Regions from separate parts of the Micrococcus sp. Mcc89 genome, predicted to be linked through region 1. Evidence: predicted binding sites of a transcription regulator. Region 1 holds the regulator's gene; each other region holds the start of a gene.
What was found. The regulator LexA, encoded in region 1, represses DNA repair genes until DNA is damaged. The targets are predictions, from matches to a motif close to TCGAACANNTGTTCGA.

Region 1 (3,204 bases):
GCCGGCCAGCAGCGGGTACATGGAGTACGAGGGCAGGAAGCTCAGCAGTGTCCGTCCGGGGCCGCCGAAGGCCTGGAGGATCTGCTGCAGGATCTCGTTGGAGCCGTTGCCGGCCCACACGTGGTCCGCCGTGAGGCCGTGGCCGAGGTAGCCGGCGAGCGCACGTCGCAGCCCCGTGAACTCGCGGTCCGGGTAGCGGTTCAGCCCCCCGGCGACGGCCGCGACCCGCTCGGCGATGGCGGTGGCGACCTCCTGCGGCACCGGATGCGTGTTCTCGTTGGTGTTGAGCATGTACGGCACGTCCAGCTGGGGGGCGCCGTAGGGGCTCAGGCCGCGGAGGTTCTCGCGCAGGGGCAGGGAGCTGAGGTCGGTCATGGCCGCCAGTCTAGGAACCGTGGAGGGCGAGGCCCGCCGTGCGTCACCGCATGGCCGGGACGAACAGCTCCTCGCCCGGCGCGGGGGCCCGGCCCTCGAGCCCGTTGAGCTCGTCGATCGTGGCGATCACCTCGTAGACGTCCGCCTCCGGCGCCACCGTGGCGGCGATGGTCCACAGGCTGTCCCCGGGCATGACCGTGACGGACTGGGTGGCCGGTCCCGCGGTGTCCGCGGACACCGCGGCGGGCGACAGCAGCACACCCAGGAAGAAGGCGGCCGCCAGCGTGGCGGCCACGGCCGCGGCGATCACGGGGATCCCCCGCAGCACGAGGCGGCCGCGGCGGGTCAGACGGATGGTGGCCGGACGCGGCCGCGCCGTCGCGGGCGAACCGGCGAACTGGGCGGTGGTGAGCGTCATGGTGTCCTCCTCCGGGGCGGATGCCCTCCAGGCGATCGAACATCTGTTCGAATCCGTTCGAATCCCTTTCTAGCACAGGTGTTCGAGACACGCCACGACGAGATCGAACATATCTTTGAAGGAGAGGCGGCTCTCCTCTAGGCTCGAAGCGATGCACGGACGCCCCGGAACGCCCCCGGGGATCGCCAGGACACAGGCAACCAGCGGGGGCGGACACGGTAAGCGTCCGGACGGCAGCCGGACGCCGGAACACGAGTCCGGCCACCATCACCCCGGGAGAACGGACGGCAGCCATGAGCACCACCGACGATCAGCCGGCGGCGCGCGCGCCGCTCACCGACCGCCAGCGGCGGATCGTGCAGACCATCCGGGACGCGATCGCCGACCACGGCTACCCGCCCTCCATGCGCGAGATCGGCGACGCCGCGGGCCTGGCCTCGCTCTCCTCCGTCACGCACCAGCTGGGCCGTCTCGAGCGGCACGGCTACATCCGGCGCGACCCCGGACGCCCGCGTGCCCTCGAGGTGCTGCTCGACGTGGACGGCACCCCGCTGGGCGAGGCCGCCTCCCCCGCCGCTGCGCCGTCGTCGCAGGTCTCCACGATCCCCGCGTGGCACACCGGCACGGACGAGGCGGACAGCGTGCCGGTCCCCTGGGTCGGCCGCATCGCGGCGGGCGGCCCCGTCCTGGCCGAGCAGCATGTCGAGGACGTCATGGCGATCCCGCGACGCCTCACGGGCGAGGGCGAGCTGTTCATGCTGCGTGTCACGGGTGACTCGATGGTGGACGCCGCGATCTGCGACGGCGACTGGGTGGTGGTGCGCCGGCAGGAGACGGCGGAGAACGGCGACATCGTCGCGGCCCTGCTCGACGACGAGGCCACCGTGAAGACCTTCCGCCGCCGCGACGGGCACACCTGGCTCCTCCCCCAGAACACGGCCTACGAGCCCATCCTCGGCGATCACGCCACCGTGATGGGGCGGGTCGTCACGGTCCTGCGTTCGCTCTGACCCGCTCCCTCCGACCGGGCCGGGCTGACGGCCCGAGGCCGAGCGAGCTCAATCGCCCGAGGCGAGCCGTGCCAGCACCCCACGGACGACGTCGCCGTCCGTGGTGCGCCAGAAGTCCGGCAGGGCGCTCGTGATGTAGCCGCCGTACCGCTCGGTGGCCAGGCGGGGGTCCAGCACGGCCACCACGCCGCGGTCCGTCACGGAGCGCACGAGGCGCCCGGCGCCCTGGGCCATGCGCACGGCCGCGTGCGTGGCGGAGATCCGCATGAACCCGTTGCCGCCGTGCCGGGCGACGTCCCGGGTGCGGGCCTGGGAGAGCGGGTCGTCCGGCCGCGGGAACGGGATGCGGTCGATCACCACCAGCCGCAGCGAGTTCCCCGGCACGTCCACGCCCTGCCACAGGCTCATGGTGCCGAACAGGGACGTGTCCGGCTCCTCGGCGAACTGGCGCACGAGGGCGGAGAGGGTCGCGTCCCCCTGGCACAGGATCGTGGTCTTCGGCCCGAGCCGACGGCGCATCTCGGCGGCGGCGTCCTCGGCCGCCCGGCGCGAGGAGAACAGGCCGAGGGCCCCGCCCCGCGACGCCCTCAGGAGCGCCTCGAGCTCATCCAGGGACTCCGGCGAGGCCGTCCTGCCGGGCCGGGGCAGGTGCCGGGCCACGTAGAGCACCCCCTGACGCGGGTAGTCGAAGGGGCTGCCGACGTCGAGGGCCTCGAACTTCGGGGCGTCCGGACCGGCCAGGCCCACGTCGCCGGCCACCGAGTCGAACCGGCGCTCCCCCGAGCCCACGGTGAGCGTGGCGGAGGTGAGCACCGTCGTCGCCTTGCCGAACAGGCCCTCCCGCAGCTTGCCGGCCACCGAGAGCGGGGCCACGTAGAGCTGGGGCGGGTCGGTCTCGTCCCCCGGCTGCCAGCCCACGCCGGGCTCGAAGTGGCCGGGGCGGGTGGCCCACAGCACCTCGGGGAAGTCGGCCTCGGGCCTGGCGGCGAGCATGCGCTCCACCACCTCGAGGACCTCGAGGATCCGCGAGCGCGCCATCTGCCGTCCGCCGTCGGCGTCGGCCTCCTTGTCCTTGTCCTGGCCGAGGTCGGACAGGCACTGGCGCGCGGCCGTGAGGACGCCGGTGAGGGCCTGCTCCTGCACCTCGTCCGGGCCGGCGGCGATCAGGCCGGACGGGGTGTCCGTGAACGCGCGGTCCAGGGCCGCCCCGGCTTCGATCAGGTCCTCCACGGCCACGGTGGTGTGACGGCGCAGCGAGGTGGCGGCGCCGTGCACGATCGACCCGGACAGCTGCCCGGTGACCGCACCGGTCACCCGGTCCTGCAGCTCGTGGGCCTCGTCCACGACGACGGCCGAGTACGCCGGCAGCACCGCGAGCCCCTCGAAGGCGCTGATGGCGAG
Region 2 (3,204 bases), on a different contig from region 1:
CGGTGGTGAGGCGGACCGTGTACTGCCCGGTGTCCTCGTACACGTGGCTCGTGGGGGTGGGGACGTTGAACTCCGGCTGGCTCTGGCCTGCGACCGAGGTGGTCTTGGTGGGGGACCCGTCCCCGTAATCCCAGTGGAAGCTCACCGGCGTGGCGCGGAGTTCGACCTCGACCCCGTTGAGGGTGGTGACGAGCGTGCGCGTCTCGGCGTCTGCGTAGAAGTTCGTCTCCGCATTGCGGATCCCGCGTCCGCCATTGTCCGACCGGATCTCAGGCTCCAGCACGAGGAGCGTGCGGACCTCGTCGATGGAGACGGGCGGGGCGCCGTTGCTGGAGGCCTTGGCCGTCCAACATTTGGGGGCGCCATAGACGGGATTCGCATCAGGTTGACGGGTGTCTATGGTCTGCGCCCGGATCCATGAACCCTCGGGGCAGAAGTTGTCCTCCTGCTCTCGGCAGCTCTCGAAATCCGGATTGCCCAGCTGCCCTGAGAAGCATGCACTGACCGTCTTGTGCTCTAGGTGGGAGTCTCTGCCAGAGTCTCGACTCCTGCTCCCCGCGGTCACAGCACTTTTGCGATCAGGCCTTTTTTCATTACGACAGTGAGACGTTCCATTAAAAGAGTCTGATCGAGCGGAATAATTGATATTCGTTGATTTGCAGGTGGCGGAGGAAGGCGAAGTGACAGCCCAGGCGCCTGTCGCTCCGACACTAGCTAGCGTGATAGCCGCTGCCATAGCAATCAGTGTCTGGTGCTTCATTGAGACGGGTCTCCACCCTCGTAGGTCATTTCATCAATCACCCAGCGGCCGTTGTTGGTGTCGTAGGAGACCTCTACTAGCCAGGGCTGCTTCGACGCATGTGCGACTCGGGCGTCCTCTGGAATGGAGCCATCACTGGAATACCCGGTCCCGTCTTCAGTTGTGATGAGCAACGTCGAGATGTACCCGTTCTCCGACTGTGCAGTGAGCATCGAGTCAATTCGAGGTTCCGTGCCGGTGTACCAGCCACCATCCTTATAAATTCCATCAATGCTGTCGCTACGGACCGAACAGAACTCGCAATACTCGCTGTAGAGAGAGTCGAGGAGTTCCGTGTCTCCGGTCTGCTCGGCGTAGTAGTGCGCGTCCCAGAAATAGCGAATCGCCGCCTCGGCGCCCTCCTTGGTCTCTTCCTTCATGGCGGCGGGCATCTCCGGCTTGGGCACGTTCTGAGCGGGACCGTCGGCAGATGCGGGCACGTATTCGCCGGACCTGCTCTCCGTGGCCGTGGGGGATGAGCTGACGCCCGCGGTCTCGCTCGTGCTCGCGGGCGCGGACGTCTCGACGGCGGGCTTGGCGGACGAGGGTGACGTCGTCGACGACTCGGCGGGCTCGGACTGCCCGCCACAGGCGGTCAGTGCGAGCGCCAAGGCCACGCTGAGCGTGCCGGCCTGGGCGAATCGGTGGCGGCGCAGGGCGCGCCCGGGTGCGGTGAGAGACATTTCCCCTCCAACTGGACGTCCGTCGTGTGTCCGCGCCTCCCGCGCTGATCCCGCAGCGCGGTGCCCGTGGCAGGCGAGGCCCGGTTGGTTCGGAGTATACGCAGGCGGATTGTGGTCCTGCTCGCATTGTCCACAGGACCGTGCCGGCGCACTTCTTCCGGCCCAAGAGACGATTTTCTCGTGCATGTGCGCCCCAGGGTCGGGTCGAGGTCCGCGGCCAGGACTCGGTCCCTCCCATCCCGGGGGCGATGCGTCCTTAACGTGTCCGGCGGGCGCCCTACCTTCGCACACATCGCATTCGAACACGTGTTCGAGTACGATCGGGGGTGCGGCCCCACCTTCCCACTTCTTCCCCGCGTCCGGTCCGCCGGACGGGCCGCGCTCCCATCGCCCGACGGCACCCCGTCGTCGGTCCGGTCAGCAGTGCACAGGGAGAGAAGCAGAATGGGAGTCCTCACACAGTCGGTGGCGGTGGAGTGCGGGGCAGACGGTACCCCGCAGGGGCTGCGCTGGAACGGGCGGGACTACGTCCTCGCAGAGCGCCCCGTGCGCTGGTTCGAGCGGCGCCGCTGGTGGGCGGAGGAGGTCCGCGCGGAGAAGGGCCGCGGCGCCGGTCTCGTCGACCACGAGATGTGGCGGCTGCAGGTCCGCCTGGCCCGGGCCGGCGCCGCGCCCCTGCAGACCCTCGACGTCGCCCACCACCTGGACTCCGGCCGGTGGCGGCTCGTGCGCGTCCACGAGCACGCCCAGGACCTGAGGCGGTCGGCATGAGCCGGGCCACCGCGGCCGGACGCACCGCCGCACCCTTCGCCCACCTGCACGTCGCCTCCGCGTTCAGCGCCCACTACGGGGTCAGCTGGCCCGAGGACCTCGTGGCCGCCGCCGCGGCCGCGGACATGGACCTGCTGGCCTGCACCGACCGGGACGGGCTCTACGGCATGGCCAAACACGTGGGTGCCTGCCTGCGCCACGGCATCATCCCGATCGTGGGCGTGGACCTGGCCGTCCGGTGGAGCGAGGACGAGGACGCCGGCCGCGTGGTCGTGCTCGCCCGAGGAGGCTGTCATGGCTCCGGCTACCGCTCCCTGTGCGAGCTCGTCTCCGCCGCCCACGCCCGCACCACCGGGGGAGCGGCGGGCGGCAGCCCCGGGGCCAGCGTCGCCGAGCTCGCCGCCGCGGCGGCCGGTCGGGTCCCCACCGCCGCCAACCGGGACAACCCGCCCACCCCCGAGCTGTTCGTCCTCCTCGGCCCGGACTCGGACGTCGGCCGCCACCTGGCCCGCCGCCGGTACGCGGCCGGCCTCGCCGCCCTGCGCCGCTGGAAGGCGGCCCTGCCCGCAGGCAGCCCCCACGCCGACGTCGTCACCCACCTCTCCGCCCCCGGCCGCCGCCTCGACACCGGGCACGCCGTGAAGACCCTCCGCGCCGCCCGCCAGGCCCGCATCCCCGCCGTCCTGACCAACGCCGTGCGCTACGCGGCCCCGGACGGCGCCGCCACCGCGGACGTCCTCGACGCCGTCCGCGCCCTCAGCTCCCTCGACGCCCTCCACGACCTGCAACCCAACGGGCAGGGCTGGCTCAAGTCCACCGCCGCCATGCACCGCATCGCCCACGAGGTCGCCTCCGCCGCCGACGACCGCCCCGCCCCCCTGCTCGAGGCCACCCGCCGCCTCGCCGAGGCCTGCGCGCTCGACCCCGAGACCGACCTCGGCTGGGGCGTGC
Region 3 (3,204 bases), on a different contig from region 1:
GCAGTACGACGACGCGCACAAGGGGTCGCCGCTCTACGCGGTGGACATCGCACGCAAGCTTGCAGCGCAGAACCGCATCATGCACATCCACCTCGTGGAGCGAGATAGGGCTCATGCGGAGACCCTCCGGCACGCGGTCGCCGCGCAGGGGCAGGGGGCCGGTCCCGTCTATCTGCACCACGGCGCCGTGGAGGAGCAGATCGACGCGATCCTCAACGACATCGGCACCCGCCCAGCTCTGTTCTTTCTCGACCCGTTCGGCACGGCCCTGCCGTACGACGTCGTCGCCTCGAAGCTGCTCCTGCGGCCAGCGCGGTCGACCGAGGTCCTCTTGAACTTCAGTCTCTCCACCGTGTGGCGCATCGGAGGGATCGTCCGGAAGGGAGCCTCCGCCTCAAGTGGCGAGACCGTCACCCTCCTCCGCGGTGACCGTTTTCTTGGTGGGCCGTGGTGGCGGGAGGTCTTCGCTGAGGCTCGGCGGCAGGCTGACGTGAGTGGCGACAGCTCCTCCGCCGCTACAGCCGCCTCCTACGTGGCGCGCGAGTACATGCAGCGCATGACCGGAGAGACCGCCCACAACGTCATCTCCGTCCCAATCCGCCGGACCCCGTCTGAGGGGCCGATCTTCACGCTGATGCTCTTCTACCAGCACTTCGCTGCGCCCATGCTCTTCGCTGACGCCGCGGCTCGGGCTCACAGGAAGTGGCGGCAGGTCAACTCCGAGAACTACTACCAGGGACTGCTCGACGACACCCAGGGGTCGCTCTTCGACCTGCAGGAGACGTTCGACCAGCAGGTGGTCGCAGAGCAGACCGACGTCAGAAACCGGGCCATCGCCGCTATCCAGACGAGGCTCTCGTCTCACCTCGGTCAAGGCCAGGCGGTGCGGATCTGCGACGACGTGCCCCACTGGCTAGGCGAACACCTCGGCACGGCAGGCGCCTCAGAGGTACGGCAGGCCATCAAGAATCTCCAGAAGGCCGGGATCACCCAGGGCTACACCAAAGACATGGTGGATGGGCGCGCGGTCATCCTGCCAGCGCGGCGCGGGAGGTAGGCATCTCGTCCCAGGTGCGCCCCTCCAAGAGCCGCCCGTTGGCCTTAGGCGTCCGCCCACCCCACTGCTTGAAGAAGAACGCCACGTCGGCAGACACGCATTGGTCGCGGATGTCCTCCACCCAGGCCTGGTCCATGGGGCGATGGTTCGCACCAGACTCGCCGCCCGCGATGACCCAGTCGATGCCGGCCAAATCCAGATCCCGCAGGGGTCCGATGAGGGGCTCGCAGGAGAGGAACCGGACCGCTGCCGGCACCTCGCGGAGATGGTCGATGCGGCCCGTCACAGTCTCGTCCTCCACGGAGACGCCCATCCACAAGTTGGCCGGCCAGTCGAGGCGATCGGCTAGACGGGCCATCCGCAGTGAGCGCTTCGTCAGCGCCTGATATGTGTGCTGCGGCGTCTCGCGCATGACGTCGAAGATGTCCCGGATGAACCCCAACGGAACTTTGGCGTGGAAGAGATCGCTCATGGAGTTCACGAACACCACGCGCGGGGCCTTCCACGAGCGGGGCTGGCCCAGGGCCTTCGGATGGAGGGTGACGCCAAACCCGGGGCCGGACGTCACCGGGTTCCCATCGTTCTGGTACTTCTCAGCACCCATCGCCTTGAGCCGCTTGGCTAAGGTCAGCGCGTAGCAGTTGTCGCAGCCGGCCGCCACGCGGTCGCAACCGGTCACGGGGTTCCACGTCACCTCGGTCCACTCAATCGCTGAGGTGTTCGCCATCGCGATCGCTCCTTCCCTGGAAGACCTGCTCCAGTCGAACAGATGTTCGACCCTTTGTCACGCAGGCGCGCTCAGTCCACCACAGTCCAGCTCGTGCTCACCCATACCGTGTCCGTCCCCACAACGACGATGGTCGCATGTTCCACCCCTGGCGGGCGCTGCGCACGCTGACGTACGTCGTCGTGGTCTGGGCCCGCCCACACCCGACGGCGCCAGCCGCGACCGATGGCGCGACGGTGATCTGGCTCGACCCCCGCATGACGCAGGCCGAGCGGCGGTGCGCGCTCACCCACGAGCTCGTGCACCTCGAGCACGGCCACCGCGGCTGCCAGCCGCCGGCCGTCGAGCACGCCGTACGCGCGGCCGCGGCCCGGCAGCTGATTACGCTCGAGCAGCTCGCCGACGCCCTGCCTTGGTCCATGAGCCTGGACGAGCTCGCCGACGAACTGTGGGTGACCCCGCTCGTGCTTACCGACCGACTGGCCGGCCTCACCCGGACCGAGCGGGAGCATCTCGCCGCGTTGGCCACCGAGCACTCTGCCTGAGCGCCTGCTAGGCGGGGGCCATCGGCTAGGTCAGAATCAAGGCAACGCGCCGCGCAGGGCGCACCACCAAGGAGGGCGACATGGCGAAGACGACCAAGTACACGGCGGAAGTGTCAGAGGGGCGAGACGAGCTGCTCGACGGCAAGACGATCGCACGCCTACGCACCATCGCAGTGAAGAACCAGCGCGGCGAGACCGTACGGGAGCTCAAGGCCGCGGACAACGACGAGGACGTGCGCGCGAAGCTGCGCGCCGCGGGCTACACCCTCAAGGACTGGGCCGGCGGCACTACGCCCGCCACCCTGGAGCGTGGGCGCAACCCGCTCGTCGCGGGCTGCCTCTGGCCCCTCGTGGCCGTGATGGCACTGCTCGCGTGGGCAATCTTCTCTGCCTTCAGCAACGCCAGCCCTGACGAGCCGGAGGAGTGGGACGCGAAGATTGCCTGCCAGACCCTCGTCAAGGAGAAGCTGCGCGCCCCCAGCACCGCCAAGTTCTCCCGCGAGACGGCATCCGGGGGGCCGAAGGCATGGACAGTGACCGGAGCGGTCGAAGCGGAGAACGCGTTGGGCGGCACGGTTGGGCACCGGTACTCCTGCTCGGTGACCTTTACCGGCGACGACGAGTACCGCGGAACGGCCACCATCACGGACCGCTGATCCCACGTACTACGTCCACCCCCGGGCGTACCGTCCCGACATGACCACCACCACCCAGGCGCCCGCGTGCGCCGGCCACCTGTCCGTTCGTGACCACATGGCGCTGCAGCTGTGGGGGCGGCGGTGGCGGCACGGGGCCGCGCGTGACCGGGCCGCTGAGCATCTGGTCGGGTTGCAGGGCACGGCGCTGGCGATGCGCGTGGCCACGCTCGCCGAGGA

Region 2: a site for LexA is predicted at 1,781-1,796, ahead of NR072_RS00070 (DUF6504 family protein). Genes of this name have one in related genera too.
Region 3: a site for LexA is predicted at 1,819-1,834, ahead of NR072_RS06345 (DUF5131 family protein). Genes of this name have one in related genera too.

The regions. Positions count from the first base shown of each region.
Region 1 is NZ_JALJRI010000030.1:34,231-37,434, reverse strand. It holds gene NR072_RS04160 (histidinol-phosphate transaminase) at 1-375, opposite strand, end outside; gene NR072_RS04155 (LysM peptidoglycan-binding domain-containing protein) at 419-793, opposite strand; gene lexA (transcriptional repressor LexA) at 1,087-1,803, shown strand; gene NR072_RS04145 (ATP-dependent DNA helicase) at 1,852-3,204, opposite strand, start outside.
Region 2 is NZ_JALJRI010000001.1:9,582-12,785, forward strand. It holds gene NR072_RS00060 (PKD domain-containing protein) at 1-283, opposite strand, end outside; gene NR072_RS00065 (DUF6318 family protein) at 757-1,482, opposite strand; gene NR072_RS00070 (DUF6504 family protein) at 1,927-2,253, shown strand; gene NR072_RS00075 (DNA polymerase III subunit alpha) at 2,250-3,204, shown strand, end outside.
Region 3 is NZ_JALJRI010000051.1:84,205-87,408, forward strand. It holds gene tcmP (three-Cys-motif partner protein TcmP) at 1-1,057, shown strand, start outside; gene NR072_RS06345 (DUF5131 family protein) at 1,029-1,784, opposite strand; gene NR072_RS06350 (ImmA/IrrE family metallo-endopeptidase) at 1,922-2,329, shown strand; gene NR072_RS06355 (hypothetical protein) at 2,410-2,985, shown strand; gene NR072_RS06360 (DUF3263 domain-containing protein) at 3,026-3,204, shown strand, end outside.